Regions from separate parts of the Paenibacillus sp. AK121 genome, predicted to be linked through region 1. Evidence: a T-box and tRNA genes for the amino acid it is inferred to sense, from the RefSeq annotation. Region 1 holds a T-box; the other regions hold tRNA genes.
The links. A T-box is a leader RNA that pairs with one kind of tRNA and senses whether it is charged. The one in region 1 lies ahead of argS (arginine--tRNA ligase), so its partner is inferred to be a tRNA-Arg.
Positions count from the first base shown of each region.

Region 2: it encodes a tRNA-Arg, which carries the amino acid that the T-box ahead of argS (arginine--tRNA ligase) is inferred to sense. The anticodon was not compared.
Region 3: it encodes a tRNA-Arg, which carries the amino acid that the T-box ahead of argS (arginine--tRNA ligase) is inferred to sense. The anticodon was not compared.
Region 4: it encodes a tRNA-Arg, which carries the amino acid that the T-box ahead of argS (arginine--tRNA ligase) is inferred to sense. The anticodon was not compared.

Region 1 covers NZ_JAHPJM010000005.1:198,398-203,983, reverse strand. The annotation lists gene argS (arginine--tRNA ligase) at 26-1,750, opposite strand; T-box leader at 1,810-2,068, opposite strand; gene KSP24_RS11575 (four-helix bundle copper-binding protein) at 2,146-2,475, opposite strand; gene KSP24_RS11570 (MogA/MoaB family molybdenum cofactor biosynthesis protein) at 2,739-3,254, shown strand; gene KSP24_RS11565 (nicotinate phosphoribosyltransferase) at 3,320-4,783, opposite strand; gene KSP24_RS11560 (cysteine hydrolase family protein) at 4,903-5,469, opposite strand; gene KSP24_RS11555 (NUDIX domain-containing protein) at 5,537-5,586, opposite strand, start outside.
Region 2 covers NZ_JAHPJM010000006.1:47,895-53,480, forward strand. The annotation lists gene tig (trigger factor) at 1-727, opposite strand, end outside; gene KSP24_RS12670 (hypothetical protein) at 871-1,803, opposite strand; tRNA gene KSP24_RS12675 (tRNA-Arg) at 2,042-2,115, shown strand; gene KSP24_RS12680 (exodeoxyribonuclease III) at 2,330-3,094, shown strand; gene KSP24_RS12685 (GH1 family beta-glucosidase) at 3,207-4,553, opposite strand; gene KSP24_RS12690 (LacI family DNA-binding transcriptional regulator) at 4,918-5,586, shown strand, end outside.
Region 3 covers NZ_JAHPJM010000006.1:98,973-104,558, forward strand. The annotation lists gene KSP24_RS12870 (arginase family protein) at 1-687, shown strand, start outside; gene KSP24_RS12875 (LacI family DNA-binding transcriptional regulator) at 874-1,842, opposite strand; gene KSP24_RS12880 (6-phospho-beta-glucosidase) at 2,030-3,373, shown strand; tRNA gene KSP24_RS12885 (tRNA-Arg) at 3,581-3,654, opposite strand; gene KSP24_RS12890 (magnetosome magnetite crystal formation protein family) at 3,829-4,122, shown strand; gene KSP24_RS12895 (hypothetical protein) at 4,432-4,791, opposite strand; gene asnB (asparagine synthase (glutamine-hydrolyzing)) at 4,955-5,586, shown strand, end outside.
Region 4 covers NZ_JAHPJM010000011.1:22,811-28,396, reverse strand. The annotation lists gene gap (type I glyceraldehyde-3-phosphate dehydrogenase) at 1-360, opposite strand, end outside; gene KSP24_RS18515 (sugar-binding transcriptional regulator) at 453-1,490, opposite strand; tRNA gene KSP24_RS18510 (tRNA-Arg) at 1,750-1,821, shown strand; gene clpP (ATP-dependent Clp endopeptidase proteolytic subunit ClpP) at 2,033-2,629, shown strand; gene KSP24_RS18500 (PdaC/SigV domain-containing protein) at 2,742-3,851, opposite strand; gene KSP24_RS18495 (SIMPL domain-containing protein) at 4,089-4,844, opposite strand; gene KSP24_RS18490 (HPr family phosphocarrier protein) at 5,117-5,386, opposite strand; gene whiA (DNA-binding protein WhiA) at 5,522-5,586, opposite strand, start outside.

The sequences.
Region 1 (5,586 bases):
AACAAAAATACCCACTTGTGGTAGCTTACATCCGGTTAGGGGCTTTCAGTCCAAGAAGTCGCAGTGTACTTGCCAGCATATCCGCGGTCTGTTCCGCCAACTGAATGCGCCACTGTCCACCATCGACAATCCTTTCCTTAGTATAAAAACGGTTGAACGCTTGTGCTGTATCTAATGCAAATCTCGCAATAACCGAAGGTTCCAGTTGCCTAGCAGCACGTATTAGCTGCCCGTGATAGCGATCCAACTGCTTAAGCAGCGCCCAGCCTGCGTCACCCAGCATTTCATCCGAAACGATATTCAAATCAGGAGAATGCCCGTCTTGGGCAAGGACGTTGTCACTGGAATTAGACTCAACATCAGAGCGGGCGCGAGCTTTCTCCAAAAGACTGCGTATGCGCGCATGAGTATACTGCACATAAGGGCCAGTCTCACCTTCAAAGGTCAGTGCCTCCTCTAACGAAAAATCCACTTCATTCAGACGGTTATTTTTTAAATCGCCAAAAATAATCGCTCCGATGCCAACGTCTTCAGCTATTGCCTGTTGTTCCGGCAAATTGGGATTTTTCTCCGTAATGATGGCTTGAGCACGCGCTACAGCTTCATCCAGCACTTCCTCCAGTTTCACCACCTTGCCGCGTCTTGTGGACATTTTTTTGCCTGCAAACCGCATTAAACCAAACGGTACATGCTCACATTGCTCGGCCCATATCTCCCCTGCATGCTTCAGCACCGCAAATACCTGTTGGAAATGTAACTTCTGTTCCCCGCCAACGACATACAGCAGGCGATCAGCCTTCATCACTTCATGACGATAAATCGCTGTTGCCAGATCACGGGTGGGATAAATGGTAGTCCCATCTTTTTTCAAAATAAGACACGGCGGCAGTTGCTCGTCTTCCAGACGAACCACAAGTGCTCCATCACTTTCTTCCAGCAGTCCTTTTGCTCTTAATTGGGCAACAACTGCCTGCATCTTATTATTGTAAAAACTTTCCCCCAACACATGGTCAAACGAAATGTTAAGACGTTGGTACATACGGTCAAATTCTCCCAGACTGACTTCAACAAAAAACTCCCACAGTTGTTGAGCTTCAGTATCCCCTTGCTCCAAACGTCGGAACCACTCGCGGCCTTCATCCTCCAAAGACGGATCATGCTCGGCCTCCTGATGAAAACGGACATATAGCTTCAACGATTCCCCGATCGGATCATGTTGTAGCTGCTCCTCATTGCCCCATCTTTTATAGGCCGCAATTTGCTTGCCAAATTGTGTTCCCCAATCCCCTAGATGATTCACACTAATCGGCACATATCCGGTTTCACCAAGTATGCGATACAAGGCGGCACCAATAACAGTAGAGCGAAGATGACCGATACCAAATGGTTTGGCAATATTAGGCGAGGACATATCAATCACTACTCGCTGTCCATATCCGATATTGGGCTTGAGAAACTCAGCCTTGCTCAATTCAGCAAGCATCGATGGAATATGAGCAGATCGATCCAATATAATATTTACATAGGCACCCGATGCTGAAGCAGTTAGACCCGCTTCACGGCTTACTAACTCTGCCAATTCCATTGCAATATGCTGTGGAGACTTTCGAAATTTTTTAGCCAGCACAAAACAGGGAAACGCCACATCTCCCCATTCAGGCTGCGGAGGCACCTCGAATAAAGATAAAACTTCTTTCTCCTCCAAGCCCGTATGAGCTACAATAGCTTGGGTAGCAATCATCAACACCATGTTCCTCTCTCCTTCTTTTTATAAGATCTAACAAAAAAAGCCCTCGCCTCTTGATATAATCAAGAGACGAGAACTTCGATATCCCGCGGTACCACTCTTCGTAAATCGGTTGTATAGCTAAAGCTAGCTTACACAAAATCGCGATTTCACTCCATTGACAAATAACGGTGTCTGCCGGGCTGATCTACTAGAAGCTCTTATCGTTGGATCAACCGTCTCCCGGGTGCGCTTCACATCGGATTTCATACCGGCTTCCACCTTTTCCGGCTCGCTGTAATGATACGGTTCCGTTGCTACTCTCCCGTTCCTTGACGTTAATTCCCACCATTATACAAACCTATTTAGTAGAAAGCAACCTTTTATTCCCTCTTCAGGGACTAGTTCTGTATATGTAATTACACTGCCACCAATTGGCGACAGGCCTCAACACAATGACGGCAGGCTTCTGCACAATGTTTGCAATGATTATGGGAATGCTTGCTGCATTCAGCAGCACATACCTCACAGGCTTTGGCACATAGCTCACAGATTTCCTCGGCAAAATCCGTTCCGCGCTGCAACATTTGAGCAGCAAACCCACATATCTCTGCGCATTCCCTGCTCACTCGAATACATTCACGCAGCATAGCTAGATCATATTCCTTCAAACTTGCTACATAGCATACATTGCAAGCGTTCATACATTCCAGGCAAGCATCCACGCATTTTTGGTATGAATGATTCATAATACATTACCTCCCAGTTGTTGATCCTGCTGTACTATTACCCGCTGAACCTTGAAATTAATCATTTGATGTTCGCGCTTTCAACAAAATAAACCCAGAAAATCCCGACTTATGTAAGGAAGTGTACTATATTCCAAGGTGTAAGCGCAAGGATATTAATCACATAACTTTTTAGCCTTCGTTTCTGACTTGCATCCAGTCTGTCATTCCTCTATTGTAAAAAAAGAGTATGCTTAACCACTGATCAAGGAGTGAACATTGTAATGAATATAACATCTGTAGAGGAGCACCGACAGGAATCTCCGCAACAGGTTAACTGCATGGTCGTGACCGTCTCGGATACACGTACCATGGAAACCGATACTGGGGGACGACTGCTCAAGGAACTACTAGAAACGAATGGGTACAAGGTTGTTCGATATGTTATCGTCAAGGACGACTATGAAGGAATCCGGCAGTTGGTAGCCGAAGCTGCGGCACATGAGGACATCGAGGCTATACTTTTAACAGGTGGTACTGGCATCTCTCCGCGTGATACTACATATGAAGCCGTCTCCTCTCTACTGGATAAGGAATTACCTGGGTTTGGAGAAATCTTCCGTTACTTAAGCTTTGCTGAGGACATTGGATCAGCAGCTATATTAAGCCGGGCTGTAGCGGGCACTGTGGGCCAGACAGCTGTGTTTTCTATGCCTGGCTCCCGCGGAGCCGTTCGTTTGGCAATGGAACGCATTATTGTCCCTGAGCTGCGTCATGTAATGAGAGAAATTTATAAATAAGCTCCTATTTACACATTGTAGATACAAAAAAGGCACCCCATACATAGATGAGGTGCCTCTTCACATTATTCCTTTTCTTCAACTTCGGGCTGCATGTAGCTGTCAATCAGCTTTTGCTTCAGCTCCCATACCTTCTCACTAAGATTTACGCGATAAATTTCAGGGTTCAGCTTCCGCAAATATTCTGGCCAAAACAGTTTCAACTGTGATGCATGATAGGCACGAATTTCATCCAGTTCAGGAAGCTCGTATACCTTCTGCCCATTTACAAAAATAGGTTCAAGCATCGGTACAGCTTCGTAATTTTCTACATACTTCTTCATATATGGATGCAAAGGGTTAAACAGCTTCAGGCGCTTACCATTACGCGGACGTTCTTCATCCGGGAAAGAAATGTAATCAGCTACAGCTCTCCCTTTCTTCTTATCCACAATACGGTATACATCCTTTTTGCCTGGTGTAGATACTTTTTCCGGGTTACCCGAGATTTTAATCGTCGGCAGCATTTCACCGTCTACTTCCCGCTCAACCAGCTTGTACACTCCACCCAGTGAAGGTTGATCTGAAGCTGTGATCAGCTGTGTTCCTACACCCCACACATCAATACGTGCCCCTTGGGCTTTTAGATTGAAAATCGTATTTTCATCCAAATCGTTGGAAGCTACAATTTGTACGTAATCCAAACCTTCAGCATCCAGCATTTCCCGTGCCTGAATAGATAGATAAGCCAAATCACCGCTATCCAAACGGATGGCATTCATACGCTTTCCTTGACTCTCCAGCATCTTTGCTGTCCGAATCGCATGGGGAACACCGCTCTCCAGCGTGTCAAAGGTATCTACCAGTAGCGTAACCTGATCTGGTAAAACCTTCGCATACACGTCGAACGCCTCTTGCTCCGTCATAAAGGTTTGTACCCATGAATGGGCATGTGTCCCTTTTGTCGGAATCCCAAAGTGTTCGCCTGCCAGCATATTAGAAGTCGCATCGAAACCTGCAACATAAGCAGCACGTGCTCCCCAAATAGCTGCATCTGCCTCCTGCGCACGTCGTGTGCCAAATTCGAGCAGTGTATCGTCACTTGCCACCTGTTTGATACGTGATGCTTTTGTCGCAATGAGTGTCTGGTAATTCATAAAATTCAACAATGCCGTCTCGACAAGCTGCGTTTCCATAATGGTTCCTTCAACACGTACCAGAGGCTCATTCGGAAAAACAAGCGCTCCTTCCTTCATCGAGTGGACCGTTCCGCCAAACTTAAACTGGCGCAATGCCTCCATGAACATGGGATCGTACTTTTCCTCCTGCTCTGACAGATAGCGAATGTCCTCTTCTGTAAACCGCAAGTTTGAAATGTAATTCACAATGCGTTCCAGACCAGCAAACACGGCATATCCATTGCCAAAAGGAAGCTTACGAAAATACGCCTCGAACACAGCTTTACGTTGGTGACTTCCGTTCACCCAATGGGCGTACATCATATTAATCTGATATTTATCTGTATGTAATGCGAGGCTCGTTGACTTCATCGTATCATCCTCTCTGACTGTCCCTGGATTGGTGACGGCATACCGTCTTATCTGCCCAGATTCAGCAATATCCGGCTCTAATTTGTTATCGGACATTGGTGCACAATCGTTCAGTTATTTTACTTCTTCTGGAGCAAAAGCGTATCTTCAGCCGACCGCACCGTGGCTCCAAGACTTCCCTCAAAATGGCCCAAAGCCCAATCATGTCCCGCCTGATTAAAGCTCGCCACAGCGTCCTTGTATACGGTAATAGCAAAACCTTTGTTGTAAGCATCTACAGCTGTATGCAGCACACATATATCTGTACACACACCAATCAAATGAACTTCCAGAATCCCGCGTTCGCGCAACCTGAGTTCCAGATCCGTACCAGCAAAAGCACTGTACCGTGTTTTATCCAACCAATAGATACGATCACTTTGTTGCTTATAAAGGCTATGGAGTTTACCATACAATTGTCGTCCGTTGGTTCCACGTATATTATGTGGAGGAAACAGCTTACTCTCCGGGTGATAGAGGTCGTTCTCCTCATGTAAATCCACAGCCATGACAACAAAGTCCCCTTGATCCACGTAGGCCTGCGTAATAGCTGTGATCCGTTCATCTAGCTCAATTGCAGGTTGCCCCACAGGCAGACTACCGTCCACAAAATCTTTCGTGTAATCAATAACAATCAGTGCCTTCATCGTACAGTCAGCTCCTTATCATCAAAGTGAGGTTGTACGCTCTATGCGTGACCTATTCCAATAAAAGTTACGTATAGATGGATAAACGCGGTACTCTATCACTAAAGCGATACAACT
Region 2 (5,586 bases), on a different contig from region 1:
TCAGTTCATGAACTTTCACTTTGAATACAGCTTGTTTACCAGCGAGGTCAGCAGAATGGTAGTTCTCAGGGAACGTTACTTCAACGTCCTTGGAATCACCAGTGTGCAAACCAATCACTTGGTCTTCAAAGCCAGGGATGAAGGTATTGGAACCCAGTTCCAGAGAATACTTCTCAGCTTGTCCACCTTCGAATTGTACGCCGTCTACGGAACCGTCGAAGTCAATGATAGCTGTATCGCCGGATTGAGCAGCATCTTCATCAACAACAACCAATTCAGCATGACGTTGTTGCAGGCGCTCCAGCTCTTGAGCCAGTTCTTCGTCGCTTACTTCGTTTTTGCTTACAGGCACTTCTACGCCTTTGTAATCGCCCAAAGTTACTTCAGGTTTAACCGTAACTTTTGCTTTGAATTTGAAAGATTCACCTTTAGCAAATTGATCAATTTCAACATCAGGGCTATCTACTGGGAAGATGTCTGTTTGCTCTACAGCTTGGCTGTATGCTTCTGGCAACAGGAAGTCAATTGCATCCTGGTACAGACTTTCAATACCATAACGTTTTTCAAAGATAGGACGTGGTACTTTACCTTTACGGAATCCTGGTACACTTACTTGTTTAACCACTTTATTAAAAGCTTTGTCGAGTGCAGCGGCTACACGATCCGCGTCTACCTCAACTTCAAGAACCCCAAGGTTCTTCTCTATTTTCTCCCAAGTTGCTTTCATTTTATGCTTTCCCCTCCAACAAAATCTTCACTTAGTTTTCATTACAATCAACGCACACAAAATAACCACTATAGTATATCTAACATTACTGTCTTTTTCAAGGGCAGCCCTTGAATGCTTTAACAGGTAAACGTTTCCGGTCATTAAGGAGTGTTCATTCCCGCCGCGACGAATAATCGCATCGACCGATACGCTTGCTCAAAACGGAAGCGTAGTGCATCTGTAATGCCATATATAGCGCGGGTTTCTTCCTCATTATTGTTCCCGTTCAAACTTTCCGAAACGGTCTGATGGAGTGCTGCTGCCCAAATATCCGGCATCCCGTCCTCTTCCACCAACATTGATCTATAATCTTTCGTACCGTACACTGCCATCACAAACTGTGACCATAGCTCCTGTGCAAAATAGAATAGTGTAGGCTCATGCACTTCAGTCTGGTCAGCTACCCGTTCCAAAATACGCATAATCGCCTCTGGAAACTCATCGGGCTGTAACGGAACCGTTTCAATATCGATTTCCGTCTTTTCATCACCCCGTCTGATTTCTATCGTCCCTTCCATTCCACGGCGTCTCATTGTCTGTAGAACACGGAATTGGAGAAGAGGATGGATTTCCCGTTCAGTAATCCAGCGAAGCAAGGCATCGTCGATCTCCGGCAGTTCCAAGTAGGATAGCTGTTCCAAAGCTAGAATCGTCTGTTCGGATAACGGTTGATCCATAGCCATCTGCAAAAGCTTGTTACCGTAGCCTGCATCCTGTTCCTGCTTAAAGCGTGCATGACGGCGAGCCAACTCAACTTCACTGACTTCGTCTTCTTCCACATTGTCCGTTGCCGCCCCGCTGTCAGCGTACTGTGGAAATGCAGCTTCCAGCCATTGTAACAGAGCGTTCCATTCATCGTATTGTTTCTGCTCCTGTCCCTGACACTGCATCAAAAAACGCAGCATCGCCATCGCCTCTCCGTAACGTTCGTTCTCAAGCATCACCGTAAGTTGAATTTGATAGTAGTCCAGTGTCTTCGGAAACAATACGATATTATTTTCTTTTGTCGTCACCTTGGAGTCCTTTATTTTCAAGGCACCCCCTCTCCTCCGCAAGCTAAAGTATTTGTAGATTATATGAGAAACAGCAGCCGAAGTTCAACCACTCGTCTTCAACATATTCACCTGTATTCTAACATACCCTTTTATAAGGCAAAAAAAACGATGTGTATTCTGAATTTATGTGGTGTAGAGGCCAAATAAGCGATATATGCAAAATAAGACTTGTATCTTTTTCATCCATATGATATATTAATATTCGCTTGAATTTTATGTCCCAGTAGCTCAGCTGGATAGAGCAACGGCCTTCTAAGCCGTCGGTCGGGGGTTCGAATCCCTCCTGGGACGTATAGCCGAAGCTTCCTGTTTAGGAAGCTTTTTTTATTTTCCAGCGAAATAGGACCCACTGTGGATGTTAGAGCCTAGCATCGTATTACAACCTACTTTAATGTAGAAAAGGCTGTTTCCGCAGCGCTGTTTGAGCGTTTGTCTGGGACAGCCTTTTATCGAGGGTATACCATTACACCGCTTGACTGCGTGGAGTAGTAAGGAGTTTAATCAAATGAAATTAATATCTTGGAATGTAAATGGCTTAAGAGCCTGTGTAACCAAAGGATTTTATACTTATCTAAAAGAAACGAATGCTGATATTTTTTGCGTACAGGAAACGAAGCTTCAAGAAGGACAAATCCTCATGGAGAACATGGAGGAATACGTTCAATACTGGAATTACGCTGAGAAAAAAGGGTACTCCGGCACAGCTATTTTCACCAAAATCAAGCCGCTCTCTGTGCATTATGGACTTGAAGAAAATGAAGAGCCAGAGGGTCGAACTATTACACTAGAATTCGAAAAATTTTACCTCGTCAATGTGTACACACCAAATACGAAACGAGACTTATCGCGATTGCCATATAGACTGGAATGGGAAGACCGTTTTCGCAGCTATCTGCAACAACTAGACGCTCAGAAGCCTGTCATCATTTGCGGAGACTTGAACGTGGCTCATCAGGAGATCGACCTTAAAAATGCTAAAGCCAACTACGGTAATGCTGGCTTCACACCCGAGGAACGAGACCGCATGTCACAGCTGCTCAACGCCGGATTTATAGATACCTTCAGATATTTTTATCCTGATCGGACAGATGTTTATTCCTGGTGGTCCTACATGCCAAAGGTGAGGGAACGGAATATCGGCTGGCGGATTGATTACTTCCTCGTCTCAGAGAGGCTTCGTCCGCTATTAATGGATGCGAGTATTGATTGCCATATTACAGGCAGTGACCACTGCCCTGTTATATTGGATTTGCAAGATATTTCTGCATAGATCCCCTACCTGACGCAAGGATTTATAAAATTAAAAAGCCGTTATGCTCTGTTTTACAGCATGACGGCCTACATAAATTGAAGCTATCGCTAACTTGCACCTGGTTTTCTGTTTAAAACCCGTTCTTCTCCATCATTTGCTTGAACCACAGCGCACTTTGTTTGGGGGTCCGTTCCTGCGTCTCATAATTGATATGTACAATACCAAAACGCTTGCTATATCCCCAGGCCCATTCAAAGTTATCAAAGAAAGACCAGACAAAATAGCCCTTGAGCTGACCTCCCTCCCGGATAAAGCGATGACACGCCTTTAAATGCTCTTCAATATAGCGCTGACGCCCGGTATCTTCAATCTGTCCATTCACCAGTTCATCCTTCATCGCTGCTCCATTTTCCGTAATCAGAATGGGTAAGCCCTTGCTAAAATCCTTCTCAATCCGCGTCAGCAGCTTATAAAAGGATTCAGGGTGAATCTCCCATCCCATGTCTGTTACTGGCTCCTCCATGTGAACCTGCTCTACTTGCAGCAATGAGGCGTCGTTAGTTGCTCGAATGATACTGCGGGTATAATAGTTAATGCCTACAAAATCTCCCGGCTGCTGAATCAGCTCCAGATCACCAGGCTGTACAAAATCCAATCCATTCAGATACGTTCCGTACCATTCCACCATATCTTCAGGATACTTTCCGTTAAACAATGGCTCAGCAAACCAACGATTAATAAAGCCATCCCTTCTGGCGGCAGCAGCAATGTCCTCGGGTCGCTCGGAAGCGGCATCCACATGTTCCATGTTTAGCGTAATGCCAATTTTACCTGTTAATCCTTTTTCCTTGTGCAAATTGATCGCAATCCCATGACACATCAAAATATGATGGGCGGCAGTAAAGGCTTCTTTCCAGTTCTCATGCCCAGGGGCATGCTCCCCTGTACCATATCCCAAAATAGAAGCGCAATAAGGCTCGTTTATCGTATTCCACCAGTTAATTCGCTGGCCAAATCGGTCCATGATTACAGAGGCATACGTTTTAAAATGTTGGATAATCTCTCGCTGCGTCCATCCACCTTCGTCCTCAATCCACTGCGGTAAATCCCAGTGATACAGAGTCAGCATTGGAATTAGCCCGGCCGACTCAAGCTCATCCAGCAGATGCTCATAGAAGAGCAGCCCTTGTTCGTTGACCACGCCGGGCGCGGGCATAATGCGCGGCCAAGCCACAGAAAAACGATAATGTAAAAAACCAAGCTGTTTCATTAATTGCACGTCTTCTTTAAAGCGGTGAAAATGGTCACAAGCCACATCTCCACAATCCCCTTCGATCACCTTCCCGGGAATTTGACAGAAAGTATCCCAAATGGAGGGCGTTCTACCGCCCTCTTTTGTGCCACCTTCAATTTGATAGGAAGAGGTTGAAGTTCCCCACATAAACGTATCAGGAAATACAAAGATATTCTCACTCATACTCGGTACCTTCCTTTCAGAAATAAAGACTTCACAGCTCCGGCCATTACACCGCCGACAATAAAGCGCTGGAGGAAAATATGCAAAATAACCAGCGGTAAATGCATTCATTTTTACGAAAGCGGTTTAGTTAATTACAGCTACTATTATGTATCGAATAACCTGTATTTGTAAATAGAGAATTATGAAATATCAAAAAAATATAATCACCGTTAAATTATCGTTGTTACTCCTTAAAATATTAGGATAAATCCTTTATTAACTCTGTTGACTCCCATCTATGAGGTAGCATAGAATACGAGTAATCATTGAATTTGAAATACAAAGTCAATTTAACTAAATCAGTTTAGTTGCGGAGGATTCCATGAATATAAAAACAATAGCTAGTATGGCAGGCGTTTCAGTAGCGACGGTTTCGAAAATCATAAACAATTACACAGATATCAGTGAGGAAACCCGGCAGCGAGTACTTAAAATTATGGAGGAAACAGGCTATAGACCTTCCTCCTCGGCTAAAACACTTGCTACCAAAAAATCCAATCTGGTAGGCGTTATATTCGCTGGCAAGCTGAATGTCGATTTTAGTCATCCTTTTTTTGTGGACATCATTAATGTTTTCAAAAAGCAGATTGGCTTGCTCGGTTATGACCTGCTGTTTTTTTCAAATGAAAAATTTCTGGATAATGGAGAGGACTATTTGGCTCGCTCGAAATATTTTTCAGTGGACGGGTGCATTATTATTGCTGGGGACGAAGTGGAGAAAAGTGTTTTCGATCTCGACGCCAGTCTTATCCCCTGCATCGGTGTCGATATTGAGCTAACCGGAGCCAGTTCCTGCTACATTATGTCCGACAATCAAAAGATCTCAATGAAGGTTGTTGAGCACTTTTACATGAATGGATACCGCGAGATGGGTTTTATAGGCATTGAACGCCCCTCCTTGGTTATTAAAGAGAGAGAGGAAGCGTTTATCGCTTCACTAAAGCGGTTTAGTCTTGATGTAAGACCTGAATGGATCGTGTATGGTAATGAC
Region 3 (5,586 bases), on a different contig from region 1:
GCTCATAAGCCAGATCGCATAGTAATGTTTGGTGGTGACTGCTTAGTCGAGCAAGCCCCATTTGCCTATTTAAACGAACGATACGGCGGAGAATTAGGATTAATTTGGATTGATGCTCACAGTGATTTAGTTAGATATGTAGGCTATGATAACGGACATACATTACCGCTTGGTAACCTTTTGGGAGAAGGAGATGAGGAGTTCGCAAAACATGTGAAAATTCCTCTTAAACCTGAAAATGTCTTTATCGCTGGATTATCAGCTCCTACAGAAGAAGAAACAAAAGCATTTTCAGAGACATTTCAAAGGTTAGGTGTTACCACTACAGAAACAGATACTGAAGTAATTCAAAGATTAGGGATTCGAACTGCTGGGACCCAAGAGTTAACGACCAGTACCGAATCAATAAAAGAGTGGATTAAAGAAAGCGGTATCAAGCACCTGGCGATTCACCTTGATTTAGATGTACTTGATCCAAAAGCATTTCGTTCTTTATTATTCGCCAACCCTGAAGCTCCCTATAATCTTTCTCCTGCGGGAACCATGCAAATACCTCAACTACTTCATCTGATTAAAGAACTATCTGAAGAAACTGATGTAGTTGGGTTAGGTATAACCGAACATATGCCGTGGGATTCCATTAACTTGAAAAATCTGCTTGAGGAAATACCTATTTTAAATAATTAATTCTACTTACGAACTGTGCATTTATTCTGACGTTAATTTCGTAATGGAATTATGAGAGACCGATGAATTAGAGTACGTGCAAAGAAGGACTCCTCTGGAATTTATTCTATTATGGAGTCCCTTTTTTTATTTACTAATCCCTGAATAGCACACCGATAACCACAACGAAAAAGAATAACCAGGATATTAGGTGGTCGCTCGCTCTACTAATTTGAATTCCAAAGGATGTAATTCTTCATGAACCCCCTCAAGGGCATTTCGAATCATGATGAATGCATTTTCCGCTTGTTTGTCAATCGGGTAATGAATGGTGGTTAAATCAAGCAAATGCGAAATTTCGATGTTATCAAAGCCCACCACTGCAACATCATTTGGTACAGAAACACCGAGCCTACGTGCTTCAGTCAAAAGCCCTGCAGCCAAATAATCGGTAGAACAAGCGAAGGCATCAGGCTTATTGGGCTGTTCGCTCCACCAGTGAGCAATTTGTTCACCCGCTTCCATTGAATTTAAATCATAAAAATGCGGGAAGGCATCAGCGTTCAAATCATATTTTTTGCAAAAATCATGATAAGCCCGTATGCGCTCCTTCGTATTCAGTCCCCTCATATTCCCGTATACATTCACAATGCTGCGGTAGCCTCTGGCATACAGATGCTCCAGCGCAAGCATGTACCCCTGATACTGATCCATAAATACAGACGGGATTGCATCAATGTTTACACGCTGCCACGTCACAATTGGACCATATTTGGTATAGTGTTCAATCACGCTCCATTCATTGACGCGAATCATACAGACCAAGGCGTCCAGTTGCTTTCTCCGCAGCATTTCCAGTGCTTCAAGCTCCCGCTCCTTCTCTCCATTCGTAATAAATAGTGCCATATTAAAACCATGCTCCTGAGCATAGGTTGTAAATCCACGCACAAATGAACCCAATGAATCATTAAAAGAAATTGAAATAATTCCTATGAGCTTGGTCATGCCCTTTTTTAATGAAACCGCATTCAAATTAGGTACATAATCCAGTCGGTCTATGACCTCCTGTACACGCTGCCTTGTCGGTTCACTTACGTACGGATGGTTATTAATGACACGGGACACCGTTGCCGAGGATACGCCCGCCAGCTTTGCAATTTCATGAATATTTGCCACATTTCTCACCTCGTTCTTTCTATTTTAGCATGTTCGTGTTTAGCATGTTCGTGGTCCCGTCCCTACAATTGTCACCTTCCCCAAATAAGTTTTTTAAAAGCGCTTGACCTGTAATGCATTACAGGGATTACAGTGAATTTGAGCTTAAGAAAGCGGTTTTAAAAAACATACTCAGGAGGCACTAACCATGAAAAAAGGCATAAAGATCGCAACCATTGGCGGAGGCTCCAGCTATACACCAGAATTAGTAGAAGGCTTTATCAAACGCTATGCAGAGCTTCCCATTCGGGAATTATGGCTGGTAGATATTGAGGCAGGACGCGAAAAGCTGGAGATCGTGGGGGCCATGGCCCAACGGATGGTGAAGGCCGCAGGCATTGATTGTGAAGTACATTTGACACTGGATCGTCGGGAAGCCTTGAAGGGTGCCGATTTTGTCACAACACAATTTCGGGTAGGCTTGCTGGAAGCCCGGATTAAGGACGAAAGTATTCCGTTAAAACACGGCATGATCGGTCAAGAAACTAATGGGGCTGGCGGGATGTTCAAAGCTTTTCGTACCATCCCCGTTATCCTCAGTATCGTTGAAGATATGAAAGAACTGTGTCCGAATGCATGGTTGATTAACTTCACCAACCCTGCGGGTATGGTCACCGAAGCGGTACTTCGTTATGGTAAGTGGGATAAAGTCATCGGATTATGTAATGTTCCAATCGGCGCGATCAAGAGTGCATCGGCTGTACTGGACAAATCGGAAGAAGAGCTGTTCTTTAAATTTGCAGGAATTAACCACCTTCATTGGCACAAAGTTTATGACAAAACCGGAGAAGAATTAACAGAGCAAGTCATCGAAGGATTGTACGCACCTGGTGCAAAACCGGAGAAGGTTGTTGAAAATATTAAGAACATGCGCTTCCTGTATGATCAGGTTCGTCAATTGAAAATGCTGCCTTGTCCTTACCATCGGTATTACTACATGACCGACAACATGCTCAAGGAAGAATTAGAGGAGGCCAAAAACGAAGGAACTCGGGGCCAAGTCGTCAAACGTCTGGAAGAAAGTTTGTTTGAATTGTACAAAGACCCGAATCTGGATTACAAACCAGAGGAATTATCCAAACGCGGCGGTGCACATTACAGCGATGCTGCCTGTGAAATCATTAATTCCATTTATAACAACAAAGGCACTTTGATGGTGGTTAGTACACGTAACAATGGTGCGATTGATGATGTCCCTTATGATAGCGCCATCGAAGTAACCAGTGTCATTCGCGCGCATGGTGCAGAGCCTGTAAACTTTGGCAAATTCCCACCAGCACAGCGGGGACTGCTGCAAGTCATGAAGGCGATGGAAGAGCTGACCATTGAAGCGGCGGTCACTGGTGACTATGCGACAGCACTGCAAGCCTTCACCCTGAATCCGCTCGTTCCAAGCGGGGATATCGCCCAAACCGTACTGGATGAATTGCTGGAAGCACACAAAGAACATTTGCCGCAATTCTTTGCTCATAAGGAGAAGGCGACAGTATAAAAACAGAATCAATCATACTGCCGGGATACAAAAAAGCTTCCTACATGTAGGAAGCTTTTGCTATACGTCCCAGGAGGGATACTCTCCCTACGGTCGAGACTGCGAAGTTTATGCTAACGATGCTTAGCTCCGACGTCCCCCCAAGGGGTTCTCATCCCACTGGAACACAAAAAATCTTCCTAATATTGAATTAGGAAGATTTTGCTACGTCCCAGGAGGGATTCGAACCCCCGACCGACGGCTTAGAAGGCCGTTGCTCTATCCAGCTGAGCTACTGGGACAAGATGACAATCAATAAAACCTTATGTATTCAGTGCATTAATTATTATATCACATTTTGACCAACTGTCAAAAGCATTTTTTCATTATACAGGAAAGCAGGCTGCAAAAGGAATCATTTGGACGCTAACGGGGTATTATGTACAAAGAACGATGCCAAAAAGGAGGGGTGATCCGTGAGAGGCCTTTTGTCTTCACTTTGTTATTTCAGCATTTTTTTCGCACCTTTTCTGGTGCCGGTCATTGTGTGGATCGCAGTCCGGGATGAATATGTTCAGGGACACGCGAAAAAAGCCATTTTATCGCACATTTTCCCCATTATTGCGGCGATTCCGCTAGTGTATTTTATTATCACTGCCAATCATGCAGGTTCAGTTATCGGGTTTGTACTGCTATTTGTAGTGGTCTATCTCGGCGTTTTTGTTTATAACATCTACAAAGGGATCATGACGCTGCGTGAAGCGGCCTAATTCTAAAAGAAGCCTCCCATATTCGCAAATCTGACGAATACGGAGGCTTCTTTGGGATCAACTTTGATGAGTTGCTTTAGTTCACTGGTAGCTTATTTATTCCCAAAGCGTTTAGGACTTCTGCGTACTTCATGTCTTACGTTTTTCTCCAGCACTTCTTCCGCGAACTCATTGTTATGAATATAACTGCTGCCTTTGTTTTTCTTATACTTCGCTTTGCCGTCTATGATTTCCCCCTCCTTTCACGCTGATCCGGTGATGGCGCCGGTGCCCAAATCAACAAAAGCCGAGGTATAGTACACCATATTCTCATGTCCCGAACTCCTTGGCAAACTCTGTACTAAGCTGCCCATAGGAAAGCAATTCCCTTTTGAATTTTTCCCGTTCCTCACCAGCGGTAATGTGCGTAGAGTCAGTAAAAGCCTTGTCGGTCACTTCCTCAAATGCCGAATGCAGATTATTGTCGTACCAATCCAGCTCCAGATCGGCATCATTGCGGATGATCCTTACCATGTCATAGTCAGGCTGACCATCCTTCTGATTCGTGGCTGTGATATAAACCAGCAGCTCCGGGTCATCTGCGGCACCGGGACGCACTTCTACCTCAGCGCAGCGCACTCCGTCAAGTTCAGTGAAGCGGCGTATTTTGGCATCCTTGATGTAGTACATTGTCTCCCTCCTTCCTCACGAGTAAACGGGTTGCCCCATCTGTAGTTTTCGGAACGGACAGACATTTTATGCTTCTTTTCGGCATATATACTGATGAACTGGGGATTTAGTTTTTGATTCATTCCAACACTGGATGAACACGACAAAGAGAGGATGAATAGACATGTGCGGAATTACAGGTTTCATACAGTGGAACGGAGACTTGATGCATCAATCTGAGTTACTGCTAAATATGACGCAAACGCTCTCCGATCGCGGACCGGATGCTGCGGGTACCTGGATATCCAACCCGTGTGCCTTCGGACACCGAAGACTAAGCGTAATGGACCCGGAAAACGGCGCTCAGCCCATGATCCGGCAGCTTGAGGATATCACTTATACGATTGTATATAACGGGGAAATATATAACGCGCCTGAGCTGAAAAAAGAGCTGCAACAGCGCGGGCATTTTTTCCGTACACAATGTGACACAGAGGTACTGCTCGAATCCTATATCGAATGGGGCCCGGATTGTGTAGATCGGTTGAACGGCATCTTTGCGTTTGCGGTCTGGGATAGTGAGCGGGAGCAGGTATTTCTGGCACGAGATCGACTGGGAGTGAAGCCGCTATTTTATAGCCAAACCGAAGATGTATTCGTATTTGGCTCCGAACCCAAAGCACTGCTCCAGCATCCAGCCGTTGAGGCCGCCGTAGACGCCGAGGGACTGGCAGAAATTTTTATCATTGGGCCTGCACGCACTCCCGGACACGGCGTCTATTCATCGATGAAGGAATTGCGTCCCGGACATACCCT
Region 4 (5,586 bases), on a different contig from region 1:
GGAGATAACAACCTTTTTAGCGCCGCCTTTCAAATGTTTCTCAGCAGCTTCTTTAGTTGTGAAGAAACCTGTGCATTCCAGAACGATGTCTACACCCAGGTCTCCCCAAGGCAATTCTTCAGGGTTACGGTTAGCCAAAACTTTAACTTCTTTACCGTTTACTTTGAAGAAACCGTCATGTACTTCTACTTCCCCTTGGAAAGTACCTTGTGTTGTATCATATTTCAACAGATGTGCCAGCATTTTGGAATCTGTCAAGTCGTTAATTGCTACTACTTCAATACCTTCTACGTCTTGAATACGGCGGAAAGCAAGGCGTCCAATACGTCCGAAACCGTTAATACCAACTTTAACTGTCATGAGTGAGTTCCTCCCAAAGTTCGTTTAGTTTAGTTTTATATATTCAAGACAGACCCGAAAGCCCGTCAAGACAACACAATTAAAAAACCTTATCAATCTCTTAAATAACGGCTTACAATCTCGGCAGCAGCGCCTTCGTCGGTGACAAGAATGTCTTCCTGTCCGAAACGCAATACCGCATGAATAGCAGCCGCCTTGCTCTTGCCTCCAGCCACACCTAACACCGTCTCCGTACGCCTGATGTCCTCCAAACGGAGTCCAAGCGTCAGCATTCTGTGAACAACGACGCCGTCTTCGTTAAAATAATAGCCAAACGATTCGGCAACCGCGCCCTCATTGCTGATCTGGGCAAAGGTTTCAGGGTCAAGCTTGCGTCTGTGGGCCATTGCTATGGCGTTGCCTATTCCGTGAATGATAATACGACTTTCTCGAATCAGGCTCAATATATCCTGAATATTCGTATCCTCAAGCAAGGAGTTGTAAGCATGATTGCTGAGCAAATCCGGTACATGGAGCAGACGGTATTGAGCGCCGACCTTGCGAGCCATCGTGGAGGCAATTGTATTTGCCTGCATTTCCATGCTCTCTCCCAAACCCCCGCGTGCCGGTACAAACCATCCGCCTTTAAGCGGGCCGTTAGCAGGTAATGTCAGTTGTTCCGCCACATCTGCAATCGTCGTGCCACCTGTTACAGCGACCACGTCCTCGTCATCCATAACACTCAGCAGCGCCTTTGCGCCAGCACGGCCCAGTTCCTGCTTCGCTAACGGTGAAGCATCCGAATCCCCTGGAACGACAACCACCTTCCTCAAACCGTAGGCTTGACGAATCTGATCCTCCAATTGGGACAGGCCGAACAAGTTGTTCGCAATCGGCTCCAGCTGTTCCAGCAGATCCAGTCCTGCTTTGCTCACCTTCATGCCCACACTCTCAATCTCAATTAGCCCTTGCGCTTTAAGGAGATCAGTCTCAGCGCGCAGTACGCGCTCGGTCATATCCAGTGAAGCTGCCAGTGTTCTGCGTCCAATAACTTCGGACAACATAATCTGATGCAGGATCGTGTACCTTTTTTTCAAAACATCCATGAGGTCGGGCAGAAGCTGCTTCTGTATTTCTAATATCTTTCGCATGCTTTCCACTCCCGCACACTTCTAAGTTCTGTCTCTATGCTATATCTCTAACTGGTCTTAAAATGTCCCGGGATAACTTTTTAAGTCCCACGTATATCTTACCCAATATTTGCTTCACATGCAAGTCTATCTGAACCTATATTTCTCAACTTTTTATGTGAATATGCGCACGTAATAAAAGCTTGCAATTCAATGCCGTATATCATATAATCATCTTTGTTTCCAATTAATTAGTTAGTTGCTTGTAATGTTCATCTGTGCGCCCGTGGTCCAACGGATATGACGTAGGCCTCCGGAGCCTGAGATCGAGGTTCGATTCCTCGCGGGCGCGTCGTTTTATATGATTGGCTAAATGTTCCATATAATGTTTTTAACCAAAAAGAGCGCTGAGCGCTCTTTTTTTAATTAATAGTTTGACTTTCTTTGACTTTTTGTTTGAAATTGTTTATCATGTGGTTAATACGGTAACAGTTTATAAATAGGGATGTGTAATCGGCATATCCACCAAATCCACTAACGATATTTAAGGGAGGTTTTTTGACGTGAGCTATGTTCCTATGGTAGTAGAACAAAGTAACCGCGGCGAACGCGCCTATGACATTTATTCCAGACTGTTGAAGGATCGCATTATTTTGTTGGGCTCGGACGTCAATGACGTTGTAGCCAACTCAATTATTGCACAAATGCTGTTTTTGGCTGCTGAAGATCCTGAAAAAGACATTCACTTGTATATTAACAGTCCTGGCGGTTCCATCACAGCTGGTATGGCCATTTTCGATACGATGCAATACATTAAACCTGACGTATCTACCATTTGTGTAGGTATGGCTGCTTCCATGGGTGCTTTCTTGCTGAATGCAGGTGCCAAAGGCAAACGTTTTGCCTTGCCAAACAGTGAAATTATGATTCACCAACCACTGGGCGGTGCACAAGGACAGGCAACGGATATCGAAATTCGCGCCCGTCGCATTCTGAAAATGCGTGACAAATTGAACCGCATTCTCGCAGATCGCACAGGTCAACCACTGGAACGCATCGAAAAAGACACAGACCGTGACTATTTCATGTCCGCTGATGATGCCAAAGAATACGGTATTATTGATAAAGTGTTAACTAGCTCCTCTCCAGAAGGTGTATAAGAAAAGTGGTTTACTTTTGAATAGCTGTTAAATAGAAAGGCTGCCTCGGATTTTTGTATCCAGTAGGCAGCCTTTTTATTTACTATAATTTTTTATATATAGCTAAACCAAATTATTGATTTTGTCCCGCAAAAGGCTTCCCGCCCTGAGGCAGCAGTTGAGCGAACGAGTAAGTAAACTCCGGAATTCCATACGCGTATGGAGCATAATCATACAAATCAAACACGATGGTTAGTCCACTATTGGTCACATAAAAATTCTGATCTGCGGCCAACTCTTTAAATTTTTCAAAACCTTCGCCAGCCTGGAGCGCATCAATTTTTTTCTTCAAATCAGCATTCAAAAACTTTTTATAGTTCGGATTTGCCTTCAATACGTCAGACAATTGCAGCAGCTTGCCATCAGCGAGCGAGAACGTGTATCCTTTACGCGCCGTCATACCATGTGCGCCACCTGTATACGAGTAGTCCTGCATAATCACACTTAGAATACCGTCCTTGTTATAGGCAATTGCAAAATCATTCTCGAAATCATACGGTCTTTCTGCTGTAACCTCTCCGTCTGCCACCATCTTTTTGCCTGCTGCCAATACTGTCTCTGCATGCTTTTTTAGCACATTATTAATGGCCTGTTGAGCCTCAGGATTCAGCTGGCTGCCGCTGATTTGTGGATACTTAATCTTATAAGACACCTTTGCATTACTCGAAGCTGGAAGCGTCTGAGACGCAATTGTGATTGGATTTAGCTGGCTTTTACTTAATGTTACGGTTTTCTGAACTGCATTCCACTGAGCATCGATACCCAGATAGTCTTTCAGCAGACTCATAGGAATGTACAGCTTCCCGGCGATCATTTTGGCATCCATGCTGCGCGTGTTGATTCCGTTCACATTGACATAGGCATCCGAGGAGGAGACCACGATATAGAGCTTGTTGTACCCACTCCCCACTGTATATGTCCCTTCTTTGGTGTCATAGCTCACCGGAATTTCCAAGCTGTCACGCAGTGCTGCCACTGGAATCATGGTGTTCCCGTTCACTTGAATACCTTTAGAGGCCAACGTTTTACCATTCCATTGGATGGCGATCCCTGGTTGCTGTGTTGTCGCTTGCTGCTGTTTGGTCGATGCTGCCCCAATATAGGAAACGGGAATAACCGCAACCCCTGCTAAAATTCCCGCTGCCAGCAATGCTGAGCCCCATTTTTTTGTATGTTTGTTCATCGTAAGTATTCCTCCTATTGCAAATCTGTATAATCTATGTGTTTTGATCACTTTTCTTATTATATCTATACCCTATTGTATGTAGTTTACAATCTGTACACTCCTTGATTTCAATCTGTACACCTAACAGCCATTAGCTATGACAGACTCATTACAAAACGGTTTCAATAGACAAAAGAAGCCAACAAGTCATCCTGCAATGTTGCAGGCGCTTGCGGCTCCGCTTAATGGTCTATACTAGTTCATCTCATATTGGGCAGACACTTGGACTTTCACCGTTACTTGACCCGACTGTATCTCTGTTCCGCCACTCATATCCATGAGCGCTTTGGACATGGCATTCTCACGTTGTGTGTAAACCTGAGCTTCCCCGCCATCTACTGTCACATTCACCAGAGCTCCTAAACCGCGTTTAGCTGATTTTGCTACGGCACTTGCTTTGGATTGAGCATTATCCAACGCCTTTGCAATTGCTGCTTCCTCATAAGCGGAAGGATTCTCTACGGAAAACTGTATATTATCTACGTTGTTTGCACCGGAATTTGTAGCCTCATCCAACAGTTGACCAATTTTATCCAAATTGCGATATTTCACTGAAAGTGTATGGTTGGCCATGTAGCCTTTGAGCTTCTGTCCTTCTTTCTCGTTATAGGTATAGTTAGGCTGTACAGAGAACTGGCTTGTCTGAATATCGTCTGCACTAATGCTCCATTTTTCTTTTAACAGCTGTGTAACCTTGTTTATTTTCGCAGCATTGGCTTTTTGAGCTGCAGCAGCGGTGTTTCCTTCCGATTGCACACCAATAGAGAGATAAGCGATATCTGGCTTAGCCATTATTTCACCACTTCCACTCACGTTAATTACACCATTCGCCGTCGTCGCCGTTGCTGCATAAGCGCGATCAGCTCCCGTCCACAGCCCTCCTGCTATTCCCCCAGCTAATAATGCTCCTGCAAGAATTGCTGTGCTTACTGTTTTTGTCCAAACTCTCATTGTAGTCAGCCTCTTTCTTGAAAATGTTTGTACCTTCCAGACGGAAAAAACGGGAAAAGGTTGCAGTCAAGCGGTATAAATTTCCGAAACAGAGCATTACCTAGGGGTTTCAACTATTTGTAGCTTGGACTTAACGCGGTCGCTATATTCAAATAAATATACATAAATAGCTTAATGGCGGGGCTGGTTGAATGCTTTTTTCTGGATACAAAAAAAGCCCCCGAGGGGGCTTTCACTAAGAGCATACATCATATCACAAAGCAAATGCTCGTTTATTGATTTTCCAGCTCTACCTTACTAACCAGACTTACTAAAGCGTTTACAGCCTGTTCGGCGTCCGCACCTTCAGCACTAATATTGATTTCAGTACCTGTACTGATGGCGAGGCTCATAATACCCATGATGCTCTTGGCATTAACCTTTTTGTCTTCTTTTTCCACAAAAATTTCAGATGAATATTTATTCGCTTCCTGTACGAACAACGCAGCAGGTCTGGCGTGCAGTCCTGTTTTCAAGCGTACGACTACTGGATGTTTTGACATGTCAGCTTACCCCCTCATCAAATAAATCTGGACGCTATTTACTCCATTTTATTTATCACATTATAACATTAACCCGGGACAGACACTAGAAAAAAAACTAAAAAAACCGGTTCTAAAAGCCCCTCAGACCCTCTTTTACGGAATTAGGCCGTTTTCCCCCCTGATTTTGTCAGCCATCTCATCAATTTTGCGAAGTCGAT